DNA from 2 places in the Pedobacter sp. G11 genome. Region 2 is predicted to be linked to the other one. Evidence: riboswitches for the same ligand, from Rfam matches in the RefSeq annotation. Region 2 holds a riboswitch; the other holds the start of a gene.
The links. A riboswitch is a leader RNA that binds a small molecule or an ion and turns the genes downstream of it on or off. The one in region 2 is predicted to bind thiamine pyrophosphate.
Positions count from the first base shown of each region.

Region 1 (7,590 bases), 1.2 Mb from region 2:
GTAAATTACTTATCTTTCATCAGTTTTAGCAGTACGCCATTCGTCCATCCAAAACCATCCTGCAAAGGATATTCTCCACCGCCACCTTTGCTGTTTGTTTCCACTACGTTATATTTTTCCATCAACTTGCCGGTTTCTTTAAAAACAGCGATGTTCTGGTTAATCCATCTGCTAGTGATGTCATCCGCAAGTTTATCAAAACCATAATGATGCAAACCTTTTATGCTGATGTATTGCAATGGAGCCCAGGCATTTGGTGCGTCCCATTGTTCTTTTGATGTGGTTAATGTGGTAATTAATCCGCCTGCTTTTAAAAAATCCTTTTCAATTTTTTCAGCAACTAATTTTACCTGAGCCGGAGTGGCCAGTTTAAAGTATAGTGGAAAAGATGCCGCTAAGGTGAATTGATTTGATAATGACTTCGTTTTCCAATTGTAATCGGTAAAAAAGTTCAAATCAGTGTTCCAGAAATATTTTAAAATTGCTGTTTTCCGTTTAGCTGCCCGGGCGTAAAATAAAACGGCTTTAACCTTATTTCCAGCTTGTTGATTCGCAGCTGCAATGGCAATTTCAAGGTTGTACATTAAGGTGTTCAAGTCTACAGGTAGCAAATCTGTAGTAATGATCTGGCTAAAATTCTTTCCATCTGCAAACCAGCGGCTGCTAAAATCCCAACCCGATTCTGCAGCCGATCTCACATTGCGCAAAAATACAGCAGGTTGTTGTTTTGTTAACTTTGCAGCTTCAAAATCTTCTCTGTACGATTCTTCTCTTGGTACATCACCCGCATCATAGTAGCGGTTTAAAAGGGTTCCGTCTGCCAGTTTTACGCTGTGGTTGATGGCAGTACCATTTTTAAGCTGGGCTCCGCCCTTCATCCAGAAATTATATTCTTTCTCCAATACATCTTTATAATCAGCCAGTTTGGTGTCAGTATTATTTTGGGTAAGCAGCTGAACCATTGCCGCGAAGAATGGAGGTTGCGATCGTGTTAAATAATAACTTCTGTTCCCATTTGGGATAAAACCATATTGATTAATGAGGTAAGCAAAATTATCAATCATGTCTTTCATGATTTTGGTTTTGCCTGCTTTTTGTAAACCAAGCATCGTAAAATAGGAATCCCAGTAGTATATTTCCCTAAAGCGCCCGCCCGGAACAATATATGGATGAGGAAGCGGCAATAATGAAGTTTTGAACTTGGAGACAGTATCTGGATTTCTTTTCAGCACAGTCCACAAGGTATCCAGATGTTTTTCAATTCCAGCATTTATATCCGATTGATAAACTGCATTATGATTCTCTGGCATTGAAAAATTTTCCGCTACGAAATTTTTCAGGTTAAATGTAGCGAGTTTTTTTTGCGCATCGTAAGCGGCCATAATGGCTGAGGGATCCTTTTTAGGAATGGCATCGACAAAGGATTTTCCATCAGGATAGATTCTTGCTAATTGTACTTTTTCGAATAAATCAGGATAGGTCTGTCGTGGGCTCAGTTCTTTTTGTGCAAAAAGTTGAGCCGATGCCATCAACAGAAAGACAAACAGGGTCACTTTAAAAGAAAATTGGTTAGGGATTGGATTTTGATTGATCAATAGCTTGTGTTGATTCATATTTGGTTATTGTATGATTTAAATTTAGGCATTTTACTTTAAATCCGGCGATGCCATTTTTAATTATAGCATTACTATAAAAACAATGCCGCTTGTGCATAAAACCACTATTATACCCGTTATGACCAATCCGTGACTTTTGTTTTAACTGGCTAAGCTTATCTTAGCTTGAAACATTAGTTCATGAAGAATATAGGATTTTTATCATTCGGACATTGGTCTAACCACCCTTCTTATCAAACCCGCACCGCTGGGGATACTTTACTTCAGTCGATTGATCTGGCTGTAGCTGCGGAAGAATTGGGTTTAGATGGTGCGTATTTCCGTGTTCACCATTTTGCACGCCAGCTGGCTTCGCCGTTTCCTTTGCTTGCTGCAATTGGCGCCAAAACCAGCAAGATTGAGATTGGCACAGGTGTGATTGATATGCGTTACGAAAACCCATTGTATATGGTTGAAGATGCCGGTGCAGCTGATTTGATTTCAGGTGGCCGCTTACAACTCGGGATTAGTCGCGGCTCCCCGGAGCAGGTGATCGAAGGGTATAAACATTTTGGCTACCAGCCTGCTGCTGGTGAAACAGATGCAGAAATGGGCCGTGAAAAAGCATTGACGTTTCTGGAAAAACTGGAAGGTGTTGGCTTTGCTCAGCCCAATCCAAATCCCATGTTCCCAAACCCGCCGGGATTATTAAGGTTGGAGCCTTATTCTGAAGGGCTGCGGGAGCGAATTTGGTGGGGTGCAGCATCTAACGCCACGGCTATTTGGGCAGCAGAGAAAGGAATGAACTTGCAAAGTTCTACCCTGAAGTTTGATGAAAACGGAAAACCTTTCCATATTCAGCAGGCTGAACAAATCAGGTTGTATAAGGAAGCATGGAAAGCTGCAGGGCACAAACGTGAACCAAGGGTTTCGGTAAGCCGTTCGATTTTTGCACTTGTTAATGATCAGGATCGCTATTATTTTGGGCAGCAGGCAAGGGGTGCAGATAGTTTTGGTTACATCGAGGCTGATCAGCGTGCGGTTTTTGGGAAGAGTTACGCAGCAGCGCCCGACCAGTTAATTAAAGAACTTGCGGAAGACGAGGCAATTAAAGAAGCAGATACCTTGTTGTTGACTATTCCAAATACTTTAGGTGTTGATTACAATATTCATGTAATTGCCGCTATTCTGGAACATGTTGCCCCTGGCTTAGGTTGGCGATAATTTTCAGTCAGGGTTGAAATTGCATCATCAGATAGCTCATTAAATAAAAAAATCACTTAAGAAAAGCTTAAGTGATTTTTTTTATGTCTAGTTTTTGGGAACCAGCTGCATGTCGCTAAGCCCATGTTCCAGTTTCCACTTTTCTATGATAGGTTGTTCCAGTTCCATCTGGCGGTACTCGTCAGGCGACATGATGGGTACACCGTGTACAATTGGATACTTCCTTTTACAGTATGCACAGGTTAGTATTCCCTCCAGGATATTCAGGTTGATATCCTTCGTAAAAATATCCAGTTTAAGATCTTTTTTATCGAAAGGGCAACATAATTTTTCTATGGTTTTTATTCTCATGATAATTGTTTTTTAGTTAATGCATCCTGGTAGGCCAGGGTTTGCTGTTTGGGATTTTTCGCGTTGAGTATGCCTGATATTACGGCCACGCCATCAAAATCTATTTTTTGTTTCAGGGTTGCTGTGTTTTCTGGGGTAATTCCACCGGAGATGAAAAGCGGAATGTCGGTTAATTTGCCAGCCTGTTCCACGGTTTCAGGAAGTACAATGGTACAACTGCCGGCGGAACGTGAAGGAAACATCGAACAAAAAGAGATATAGTCCAGTTGATTTTGGTGTGCCTGAATAACTGTTTCAAGGTTTCCAGAACAAGTTACGCCTGCTATAAATGCTTTACCTATTGTTTTTTTAATTGAAGGAAGATCAACTGGAAAAGCATCAAAATGTACACCATCCAATGCTGATGTTTCGTTTAAAAGAGCCCATTCCTGGTTAATTAGGAGCGGTACGTGATACGGTTTGGCTAATGCGCTAATTTCCTGTATAAAACTCAGCTTGTTTGTTCCTTCCGGCCAATGGTTCCAGATTTGCAACACATCAATGCCGCCTTCGAGTGCAGCCTTGAGCTTATGAAATAATAATTGTTTTTCCATGCCGGGATCAATAACCAGATAAATGCCGCCTGCGATTTTTTTGCTCATTTCCATCCTTTATTTAATGCGTTAAAAAAAGCTCCCCAGTACGGATCGGTAGCGAAATAGGGTAGGTTAAAGATTTCGTCCTGATCAATCAATTGATATCCCTGTTCTTTAGCGGTAAATTTTCCGATCACAGTTGCCTGTATGTTGTGCTGAGCAAGCTTTTCGATTAAAAGCTTAGCCTTTAATTTGTCGACAGCCATTACCGTGCTACCTGCACCTACACAAAATCTGGGGTCGAGTTCGAAAAGACTACAAACCTGGCGAACCGTATCGCTAACAGGAATTTTTTGGTTTTCAAGGATTACCCCATTTCCCGAAGCGACAGCCATTTCATATACCGCACCTAAAACACCACCCTCGGTCACATCATGCATGGCGCTTACCATAGTTTCCTCATCATGAGTCGCTAATAGTGCCTCTTCTAAACTAGAGGTTTGATAGAATAGATCACAGGCATGTGTATAAGCTTCCTTTCCTAATTTATTGATTACCATTTCCGGAAAACTCATGGCTAATATCGCTGTTGAAGATATGGCGCATTGTTTGGTTACAATGATCAGGTCTTCTGGTTGTGCATATTTACTGAGCAGAATTTTATCGGCTGGCGCTGTAAGCACCATGGTTCCGCCACCGGCAATCGTAGAATTTTGACCTGATACCTTTCCGGTGTGGCCACCAGTAATGGATACGCCAATTTCTGCACAGTATTTATGGATTAATCCCCAGTAGGTATCAAGATTCTGCCTGGTTAAATAATCTGGTAGGTTGAGCACCATTTGCGCATACATGGGTGCGAAGCCTGTAGTACCCATATCGTTGGCCATCAAATGAACAGAGAGCCATGCTGATTCCTGCAAACCAAGTGAAGGAATCAAGGATAAAGGATCACTGGTCATGGCCAAAGCAAGCCCGCCGGGCAGGTTGATCACCGAAACATCTACACCAAATGCCGGTCCGCAGTGCACTTCTTTACGATCTTTTCCACAACGCTGAAGTATCATGCCCTCAAAGTCGTCATTGTTGATTTTTCCTAAGTCCATCATTTTCGCTTTAATCTTTGAAGTGAACATAAAGGCCAAAGAAATCGCCATAAGGCAAACTCCATTGTTGAAGCGGAAACCATTTTGGAAGCCCTGTACAGGTCCATTCAATGGTATATTCACGACCTTTCAAGGCTTCGTGGATTTTATGAGTCAAACCTTGTGGTGTATAAAAATTTGCAGTTACATAAAAGGGATTTTTACCAAATGCCTGCTGAATTCTCCTTCGGAAAAATTTCGGTGAATTCCGATTCATCATGCCAAAGGCGATACCCCTTTTTCCTACCCGGGCAGCTTCTTTAATTACCTGAATGGGATCTCGATAATATTCGAATGTGGTAATGAAAGCGACCGCATCGAAGCTGTGATCTTTAAAAGGCATGAAGTGGGAATCAGCATTGACAAGGTCTCCATCGAAAAGGTGGACAGCCTGGCCCAGCATAAAAGGAGAAAGATCTGCACCTGTAGCTTCGATTCCAATTTCTTTCCACCATCTGGTAAAACGTGTGGTACCGCAACCAAATTCAAGTAATTCTTTAATTTCCGGGTTGCTGCCAAGCAGTTGCGCCATTACTTTCTTCTGCCATACTTCAGCACGCTTGTAACGCCCTTCGTACCATTGTTCATAGGTATCGGTATGTTCGCGGTTAAAAAACCATTCTTTTCTTCCCTGCCAGTTGGTAAGGCTTTCTGAAAGAACACTAAAGCTTTTTTGTTCTAATTGCATATGTCTAAAAATTTAAGGCCTGTCAGCTAACCGGATCTCCGGATAGTGAACAGGGCTTAAATTCAGACAGCCGAGCAGCCGCAATCATTTGAGCCAGTGCATCCCTACGCCGGTATTATCCGTGTCAGGTTCGCGGGTATTCATCTCAGCCTTTAACTCAAGTTAAAAGCACCCCGTGCAACAATGCCAAATATATAGATTTTAGTTTAAAAGACTAATTGAAAGTTAAAAGTTTAGGGGGATTTACGGTTGGCCACCGCCACCCATTGCACCATAAATCTGTCCGGTTGAATAACTGGCGCTGTTATCGGCCAGCTGCACATAAATAGAAGCCAATTCTGCCGGTTGTCCTGGTCTGCCCATAGGAGTTGCTTTTCCGAAGCTGGTCAACTTTTCATTGGTTGCACCACCGCCCACCTGTAAGGGTGTCCAAATAGGACCGGGGGCTACACCATTTACCCGAACGCCTTTAGGAGTTAGGAATTTCGCCAGTGATCGAACCGTACTGGTATTCGCTGCCTTGGTTTGGGCGTAGTCGAACAGTTCTGGTGAAGGATCATTGGCCTGTTCGGAAGTGGTGACGATAATGCTTGAACCAGGTTTAAGGTGGGGAATGGATGCTTTTAACAGCCAAAACGGGCCATAGATATTTGTTTTTATCGTGGCATCGAAATCCTCGGTGCTAATGTCCAATATCGAAGGTTTAGTTTGCTGGCGGGCTGCATTGCTTACCACGATATCTAAACCGCCCAGACGCTTCACGCTATCTTCTACCAGGCGTTTGCAAAAAGATTCTTCACGCAAATCCCCGGGAATCGCGTATCCTTTTCTTCCGGCTTTGGTAATTAGCGCAATTACTTCTTTGGCATCTTCCTCTTCGGCTGGTAAATAATTGATTACCACATCGGCTCCTTCCCGGGCAAATGCAATGGCTGCAGCCCGGCCCATGCCTGAATCGCCTCCGGTAATCAGCGCTTTTCTTCCGGTCAATCTGCCTGAGCCTTTGTAACTTTCTTCGCCATGATCTGGACGGGGATCCATTTTGCTGGCCAGGCCAGGAAATGGTTGTTGCTGCGGTTTAAAAGGAGGACGTGGATATTTTGTCGTTGGATCTTGTAAGGCTGCCGGAGCAGAAAATGCCACGCCATCTGTTGCAAAAGCAGGTGATACGGCCAGGCCTGCAATACCTACGCCAAGGCCGGCTACGGCTTGTCGTCTGGTCATCAATTCTTTTTTCATAGGGTTAATGTTTTAAGGTTATTGTTTTCGGGATTATTTTTTGCTGGTGAACTACATGAATGCACTTTCAGCTCATACTTTAATCTTTGCCATCAGTAAATTTTAACATCTGCCAAACAACATTGGTTTTGCGTATGCTAACACCATTAAGAATAATCTGGCAAATCTTTTATTTACCACTGAGAAAGCTGAAGAACTCCTTACCTTTAATCCATAAATAAAATCATCAATGAAAGCATTTTTAGGCATGGGCCTCTTAGGTTCAAATTTTGTTAAAGCGATGCTCCGTAAAGGAGATCAGGTACAGGTATGGAATAGAACAGCTGCGAAGGCTAAGGCACTGGAAACAGATGGTGCAACAGCTTTTGATGATGTTGTTGATGCCGTGAGGGGAGTGGATTATATTCATCTCACGCTTAAAGATGATGATACCGTTAATCAGGTTCTGGAATTGGCAAGTACAGGTTTTAAAACTGGTGTGATCATTATCGATCATACAACTACCTCAGTGAATGGTGCCATTGAACGAACAGCTTACTGGAAAGATAAAGGATTTACCTATTTGCATGCACCAGTATTTATGGGGCCGCCGAATGCTTTGGAAAGCACCGGAAATATGTTGGTTTCGGGCGATCAGGAAGTAATCAAAACAGTTCAGGATGAGCTTTCAAAAATGACGGGTAAACTTTTAAACTTCGGCTCAGAAGAAGGTAGAGCTGCCGCTATTAAACTCTCTGGTAATCATTTTCTTATATCTCTTACGGCAGGGCTGT
Region 1 is NZ_CP034190.1:3,356,607-3,364,196, forward strand. Features, by position in the region: gene treF (alpha,alpha-trehalase TreF) at 6-1,613, opposite strand; gene EA772_RS14495 (LLM class flavin-dependent oxidoreductase) at 1,797-2,819, shown strand; gene EA772_RS14500 (Trm112 family protein) at 2,907-3,170, opposite strand; gene EA772_RS14505 (thiamine phosphate synthase) at 3,167-3,811, opposite strand; gene EA772_RS14510 (AIR synthase family protein) at 3,808-4,854, opposite strand; gene EA772_RS14515 (class I SAM-dependent methyltransferase) at 4,862-5,578, opposite strand; TPP riboswitch at 5,663-5,764, opposite strand; gene EA772_RS14520 (SDR family oxidoreductase) at 5,822-6,817, opposite strand; gene EA772_RS14525 (NAD(P)-dependent oxidoreductase) at 7,047-7,590, shown strand, end outside.
Region 1: it holds a riboswitch for thiamine pyrophosphate, as region 2 does, so the genes downstream of both, EA772_RS14515 (class I SAM-dependent methyltransferase) here and pnuC (nicotinamide riboside transporter PnuC) in region 2, are expected to answer to the same signal.

Region 2 (7,590 bases):
GGCAGTTGAGCTACGATGGGCGAAACAACGAACCGATTACTTTACCAGTAAAATTTCCATTGTTATTGGCTCAAGGGGCAGAAGGTATTGCGGTTGGTTTGGCAACCAAAGTAATGCCGCATAATTTTGTTGAACTTCTTGATGCTTCTATCGATGCGCTGAAAGGTACCCGGCCGAATATTTTACCCGATTTTTTTACAGGCGGTGCAGCAGATTTTTCGAATTATAATGAAGGTCAGCGTGGTGGTAAAATCCGCGTACGTGCTAAAATTACCGAAAAAGACAAAAAGACTTTAGTAATTACTGAGGTGCCTTACAGTACCACCACAAGTTCAGTAATCGACAGTATTTTGGCTGCCAATGATAAGGGCAAAATCAAAATCAAAAAAATTGAAGACAGTACCGCCGCAAATGTGGAAATTATTGTGCATTTGGCGCCAGGCATTTCACCTGACGTAACCATTGATGCCCTCTATGCGTTCACTGCCTGCGAGGTTTCCATTTCACCAAATACTTGTATCATTCAGGATGATAAGCCACATTTTTTAAGTGTGAACGATATCCTGATTGAGAATACAAAACATACCAAAAGTCTCCTAAAAAAGGAACTGGAGATTCGCTTGCACGAGTTGCAGGAGAAAATCTTCTTCAGTTCATTACTTAAAATATTTATTCAGGAGGGGATGTATAAAAATCCTGAATATGAAAATTCATCCAACTTCGATACGGTAGTAGAGGTTTTACATTTATTGTTCGATCCTTTTAAACCTTCACTTTACCGCGAAATTTTACCTGAGGATTTTAAAAAGCTGATTGATAAGCCCATGAGTAGCATCACCCGATTTGATGTGAAAAAGGCCGATGAGCAGATGAAAAACCTGGAAGATGAAATTAAGATCGTTAAAAATCATCTGAAACATTTAACCGACTATGCAATTGCATGGTTTCAGCGTTTAAAGGATAAGTACGGAAAAGGTAGAGAACGAAGAACGGAAATCCGTTTGTTTGATCGGGTAGAAGCATCGAAAGTGGCGTTGGCAAATGTGAAGCTATACATGAATCGCCAGGATGGTTTTATCGGAACGGGCTTACGTAAAGATGAGTTTATTGCAGATTGCTCGGATATTGATGAGGTAATTGTTTTCCGCGAAGATGGAAAATGCATGATCACTAAGGTGGCTGATAAAACTTTTGTTGGTAAGGGAATTATTCATGCGCAGGTATTCAAGAAAAATGATGAACGGACCATCTACAACATGATTTATAAAGATGGCTCTACAGGCACATCTTACATTAAACGTTTTGCAGTTGTTGGCGTAACACGCGATAAAGAATACGATTTAACAAAGGGTTCAAAAGGATCGAAAATTTTATATTTCACAGCTAACCCAAATGGTGAAGCTGAAGTGGTGAACGTGGCGTTGAAACCGCATTCTAAATTACGCAAACTCCAATTCGACCTTGATTTTGCTGAAGTGGCAATTAAAGGTCGGGGTTCTCAGGGAAATATTGTTTCTAAATATCCGGTTAAAAAAATTATCCTGAAAAGCAAAGGTGTTTCCACCTTGTCAGGACTTAAAATTTGGTATGATGACTTGCTGAAACGCTTAAATGTTGATGGCAGAGGGAAGTACCTCGGGGAATTTGACGGTGATGACCGGATTTTACAGGTGCATAAGGATGGTTACTATGAATTGAGTTCGTTCGAATTGAGTAACCACTTTGATGATGGCTTGCTTTTAATTGAGAAGTTCGATGCAGAAAAGGTATTTGCGGCTGTACATTTTGATGGCAAAGCACAAAATTACTTCATTAAACGATTCAATTTCGAGTTACAATCTAATGGTAAGAAAGTTGTATTTATCAGCGAAGAACCAAAATCGCGATTATTGTTTTTAACCGCTAACGCCGGGGCCAAAGTAATTGTTGATGTGCTGAAAGGTAAAACCCAAATTCCGGAAACACTGGATTTATTATTGGCTGAGTTGATTGATGTGAAAGGCCTGAAAGCAAATGGCAATCGTTTGTCGCCACACGATGTGCAGAAGGTACAATTGGAAGAGCCTGAAGTTGAGCCTGAGGAAATTGATGAAAATGAAGATGGGGGAGGAAATGAACCTTCAGGTGAAGATGAAAATTTAACGCAGGATGAAGTTACGGAACCAGCAGTTGCCGGCGAAGTAGAAACTGAAGGGGCTGAAAAAGTGCCTGCTGAAGAAAAACCAAAACCGAAATTTGAACGTAAAGCCGATCCGGTAGTGCAGGAAAAACCTGTTGTGGAAGAAAAGCCGATTGTTGAACAGCCGGTTGAAACGCCAAAACCAGCTCCTGCGAAAAAAGAGGAACCAAAGACTCAGGAAAAGCCTAAAGTAGAAGAAAAACCCGTTAAGAAAGTTGATTTCGAAATTACTAACCCTAATGATATAGAAATTGATGATAAAGGGCAGCTAGGATTGTTTTAGTAGGGTTTAATCTGCTATTTGTCATTCTGGGTATTAACTTATCAATCATTGTTGCTAGGTTCCGATATTTTATTGGAACCTGGCAGTTTCATTTAAATAAGCAATCATCACAAATGAAATTGCTTCAATCGATGGCAAATTGATTTCGCAATGACCGAAAATTTTCGACATTGACAATTGAAATAAAACCAAAATCTTTCAATTTAAAAACTATATTTGCCCTACTCAAAGGGGTGCTTTTTGAATTTTGCAATTTCTGTAGCAAACAAAAGGCTGAGATTACACCCATTTAAGAGGCTTAAGGCATTAGTCTTAAGGTTTAGGGTTTTGACCTTATGCCTTCTGACTTACACCTTACCTTTTGATGCACCTGATTCGGATAATGCCGACGTAGGGAAGAGGTTAAATTTACAATACTGTTTCGCCCTGAAAGCAGTTTCAATTATTTTTTATCGGTCGTAAGACAAAAAGTATTGTAAATGGATTTTCAAGAGTGGTTCAGGCTTTTTCAAGAGCAGATTTTACACACATCAATTATCGAATGGTTAGCAGTGGGCTTTGGCGTATCAGAGGTTTTACTGGCGAAAAAAAACAACATCTGGTTATATCCAACGGGTATTGTATCTATTTTGCTTTCCATGTACTTACTGCTAAATGTAAAGCTATATGCGGAAATGCTTTTGAGTATATACTATTTGGTGATGAGTGTTTATGGCTGGATTATCTGGAAAAAGCGTAAACAAGATGGCGAAAATCAGGTGGCATGGAGCACCAAGAATGAAATCGGAATTGCTATTCTCATATCTGTGCTTGGATTTGGGATACTTTACTTTGCATTGCGCAACCATACCGATTCTGATGTTCCGCTGCTCGATGCCTTTGTTTCCTCAACAGCCTGGGCCGGAATGTGGCTTTTAGCTAAACGAAAAATAGAAAACTGGATTTTTCTCAACATTTCCAATATCGTAGCCATCCCTTTGTTGTTTCACAAAAAACTTCCTTTAATGGGCTGTTTAACCATATTTCTATTTGTGGTAGCCATCTTTGGATTTATGGATTGGAAAAAAATCATCGGAAAGAAGACGTTGAAAACAGTTTAATAGTTGAAACTTGAAGAATCACATGAATTTTCGTTGGTTCTTAGATTATAATTCATTTATGCAAAATACATTAACCCCAACCTGGCAAGAGAAAGTAAGGGCATTCGCAGCACAATCTGAAGAAATGGGAGCGTTGCATCCCGAAATCTTAACGCTTGCTTATCAGGAAAACTGGTTTAAGCTGTTTGTACCAGCAATTTATGGTGGTGCAGGTAAAAAACTTCCTGAAATATTAAGGCTGGAAGAAGAACTAGCGGAAGCCGATGGAAGTTTGGGATGGACCGTTACCCTTTGTGCAGGAGCGGCATGGTTTGCCGGATTTTTAGATTCTGAACTGGCAAAAGAAGTTTTTGCAGATCCACGCGTTTGTTTTGCAGGCAGTGGTGCAGTTGGCGGTACCGCAGTAAAGAGCAGTAACGGTTACCTGGTAAACGGGCATTGGAAATACGCCAGTGGTGCCTTACATGCCACAATTTTTACGGCCAATTGTGTGCTTAAAAATGATGATGGATCAGATGTGCTGGATGTGGATGGCAATCCGGAAATTAAATCATTTATCCTTAAAAAAGCAGAAGTAGAAATTTTAGCCGGGTGGTCTTATTTTGGTTTAATTGCCACCGGAAGTCACGCCTTTGAAGTGAATAACCTTGAAGTTCCTCTAAACAGAACTTTCAAAATTAACGATACTATAGAAGTAAGTGATGAGGGATTTGACTATCCTTTTTTACAACTCGCTGAAACCACTTTGGCGGTGAATAGTTTAGGTATGGCAAATCATTTTATCACGTTGGTGGAAGATGCATTCTTCTCAAGATCAGGTTTGAAAAGATATCAGAAAGATCAGATTACTTATTTTACTTCCGTACTCAATACTTGTAAAGCAGAAGTTTCCGATTTAAAGATTGAATTTTATGCCGCATTTGATCAGTCGTGGGAGCAGTTGATCAATACAGGTATAATCGACACGAATGTATTGTTCCAAGTAAGTGCATTGAGCAGAAAACTCGCTCATGCATGCCGGAGATCAGCAGATTTGCTTTTTCCCTACTGCGGCCTTGAAGCAGCGAAAAAAGATAGTGAAATTAATCGCGTTTGGCGAGATATGCATACTGCAAGTCAACATGCTTTACTCACCTTCGAAAACTAATTATTCCAGAAGTTCAGGTTTAATCTTTTCTTTAAAGTCGCTGGCAAACTTATTTAGTTTCGGCTGAATCACAAACGTACAATAAGGCTTGCTTTGGTTTTGATTAAAATAATCCTGATGATAATCTTCAGCTTCATAAAAATCGGTAGCGGGAAGAATCTCAGTTACAATTGGGTTTTCAAAAACATTTTCTTGCTCCAGGTGAGCAACAAGCTGTTCAACTTCCTGTTTTTGAATGTTATGATGATAGAAAATTACTGAACGGTATTGGCTGCCAATATCATTCCCTTGTTTGTTAAGTGTTGTGGGATTATGTGTCTTGAAAAAGATGAGTGCCAGATCACGAAAAGATATTACTTCTTCATCAAATTCAATTTCAATAACCTCTGCATGGCCGGTATCCCCATGAGAAATTTCCATATAGGTTGGGTGTTTTAACTCACCGCCCATATAACCTGAAGTCACCTTTTTCACACCATTAATAGTTTGAAATATTGCTTCGGTGCACCAAAAACAGCCACCGCCAAATGTTGCTTTTTGCATAAGCATAATCTAACGAAAACTATGCCAGTATAGATTTTTGAAACGTAAAGATATTGTGCATTGAATTGACTTTCAGTGCATTAAATTTCAACGTATCGAAGATTTCTACCAGCCAGTAAAGTGCTATGCTGGCTTATTCTAAATAAAAAAATCCTCATTCAAATGAATGAATGAGGATTTAGTATTTTACGAAAGTATATTATTGGTATTGAACGTAAATTGGTTTTGGAGTTAGTTTCAATAACTCTTCCGGAGTCATTAATCTATTTGGAGCTTTTTTCAGATCGTTTTTATAAAACAACTTGAAACCAGTAAACTGAACAGGCTCACTTTGAATAAAGTGTCTGTAAGTTCCTTTTTTCAATTCCGGCTCACCCCATCCATCCATGTGCATCACTACCTGTACTTCAGGGCGTAATTTGATGTTTTGTGAATTGGTTACCATCTTCTTGGTAAATCGGTGTAACACAAAAACTTTTGGAGGCAAATTGTATTTTTTAACCATATCAGCCAAGTATCCGGTAACGTAATTAATATCGGCCGCATCATAAGTTCCAATTTTTTTGCCGGGTAGAGAACCATCTTTCATCGAAAACTCCGGATCGATACCTAAATGAACATATGGTAACTGTAAATATTTTTCAATATGCGGTAATTCTGCCTTAATGGTACTTAGTGCAACCTGAAGATCTAAAAATACGATTGTATTGGGTTGCATCTTCGAGATCTTCAAAACTGAATCGATCTGCTTGTTGCCCATACGGTTAATATATTTTCCATCTTTACCTGCAGTTCCACTTGCAACAGCTGCAATGTAGTGCAAGCCTGGCTGAACCGGAGTAGTAGGGTCTGCTTTTTCCCATTTCTTTACTTCTGTATTCAGGCGTTGCCACATTTCTTTAGGTGCATATTCGCCCAAAGCACCCATTTTTTTCGAATGAAGATTACCATAATAAACTACAATACGTTTAAATGGTAAAATGGCACCAGCCAATGGTGTAGGTTGATTTTTTACCGGCCATCTGCCTGTAGTATCTCCGTTAGCAAGTTTTTTATCTAGTGAATCATACAGTTTTCTATCAACGGGTTTCATAATGTTGACAGTAGAATCTGTTTTCTTTTTGGATGTGTCAGCGCTTGCGCCACTTCCGCTCTTACCATCTGCGTTGCAGTTGGCAAATAAGCTGATTGCAGCAAACCCAAGGATTAGAGTGCCCGCTAATTGAGGAAATTTCATAGATATTATAAAGTATTAAAGTTTAGACAGTTTTTCCGAATCTGTTGTGCATGAAAGTAGGATGGAAATCTGGAAGTTTAAAATAAAGTAATCAACATTTACACATTGCAGAATTTGCCAAAAACACCTAAAGGTAATTTAACGCCTGCAGTGGCTTGTAAATATAATTCACCTGTTTCTAAATTTTTAACGCTAGGGAATGATGTGCGGATTAGATTTTCTACAATAACTGAAGAAAATCCTAAAGAATAGGTATTCAGGATTAAGAAGTGCTCTTTTTCATCCAGAAGCTGAACAACATCTTGCATCATTTCCTGGATGTGATCTTCCAGTTTCCATTTTTCGCCATTTGGGCCGTGGCCATAGGCTGGGGGATCCAAAATGATGCCATTGTATTTTTTGCCTCGTTTTAGTTCTTTTTTTACGAACTTTAAGGCATCTTCTACCATCCAGCGGGTGTTTTTTAAACCCGAAAGTTCCTGGTTTTCGTTTGCCCAGGTTACCACCTGTTTAATTGAATCAACATGTGTTGTGTCTGCACCAGCGGCATTTGCAATTAGAGATGCAGCACCGGTATAAGCAAAAAGGTTCAGCACTTTTGGCTGTGGGGTTTTAAATTTCTTGATAGAAGAAGAGATAAAATCCCAGTTAACAGCCTGTTCCGGGAATACGCCAACATGTTTGAAAGAGGTTAACCCTAACCTAAGCTTGATGGCAACTTCGTTGTTTTTGTATTCTACGTGCCAGCGGTCTGGCATGGATTGATTTTTTTTAACCCATTCTCCAGAAGTTGCAGAGCGGCCTCTGAAGGTGATATTAGCTGTTTTTTTCCACTCTTGTTCTGATAACGTTTTCTTCCAAACGGCCTGAGGTTCAGGTCTGATCAAAATAGCATTACCAAAACGTTCTAATTTTTCAAAATCCCCGCAATCAATCAGTTCATAATCTTTCCAATGAGTAGGGGCAAGTAATTGTATCATGTATTATTCTATGTGGTCCGTCACGGAGAAATATAAAGCAATCTAAATATCTAATAAAATTGCATAGTGCCTCGCAATGACGATTAAAGTTAAAACTTATCTTTAGCGGCTTTCATAAAAC
Region 2 is NZ_CP034190.1:2,183,542-2,191,131, forward strand. Features, by position in the region: gene EA772_RS09515 (DNA gyrase/topoisomerase IV subunit A) at 1-2,462, shown strand, start outside; TPP riboswitch at 2,682-2,876, shown strand; gene pnuC (nicotinamide riboside transporter PnuC) at 2,942-3,562, shown strand; gene EA772_RS09525 (acyl-CoA dehydrogenase family protein) at 3,621-4,709, shown strand; gene msrA (peptide-methionine (S)-S-oxide reductase MsrA) at 4,710-5,252, opposite strand; gene EA772_RS09535 (hypothetical protein) at 5,452-6,489, opposite strand; gene EA772_RS09540 (class I SAM-dependent methyltransferase) at 6,588-7,469, opposite strand; gene EA772_RS09545 (ABC transporter ATP-binding protein) at 7,559-7,590, opposite strand, start outside.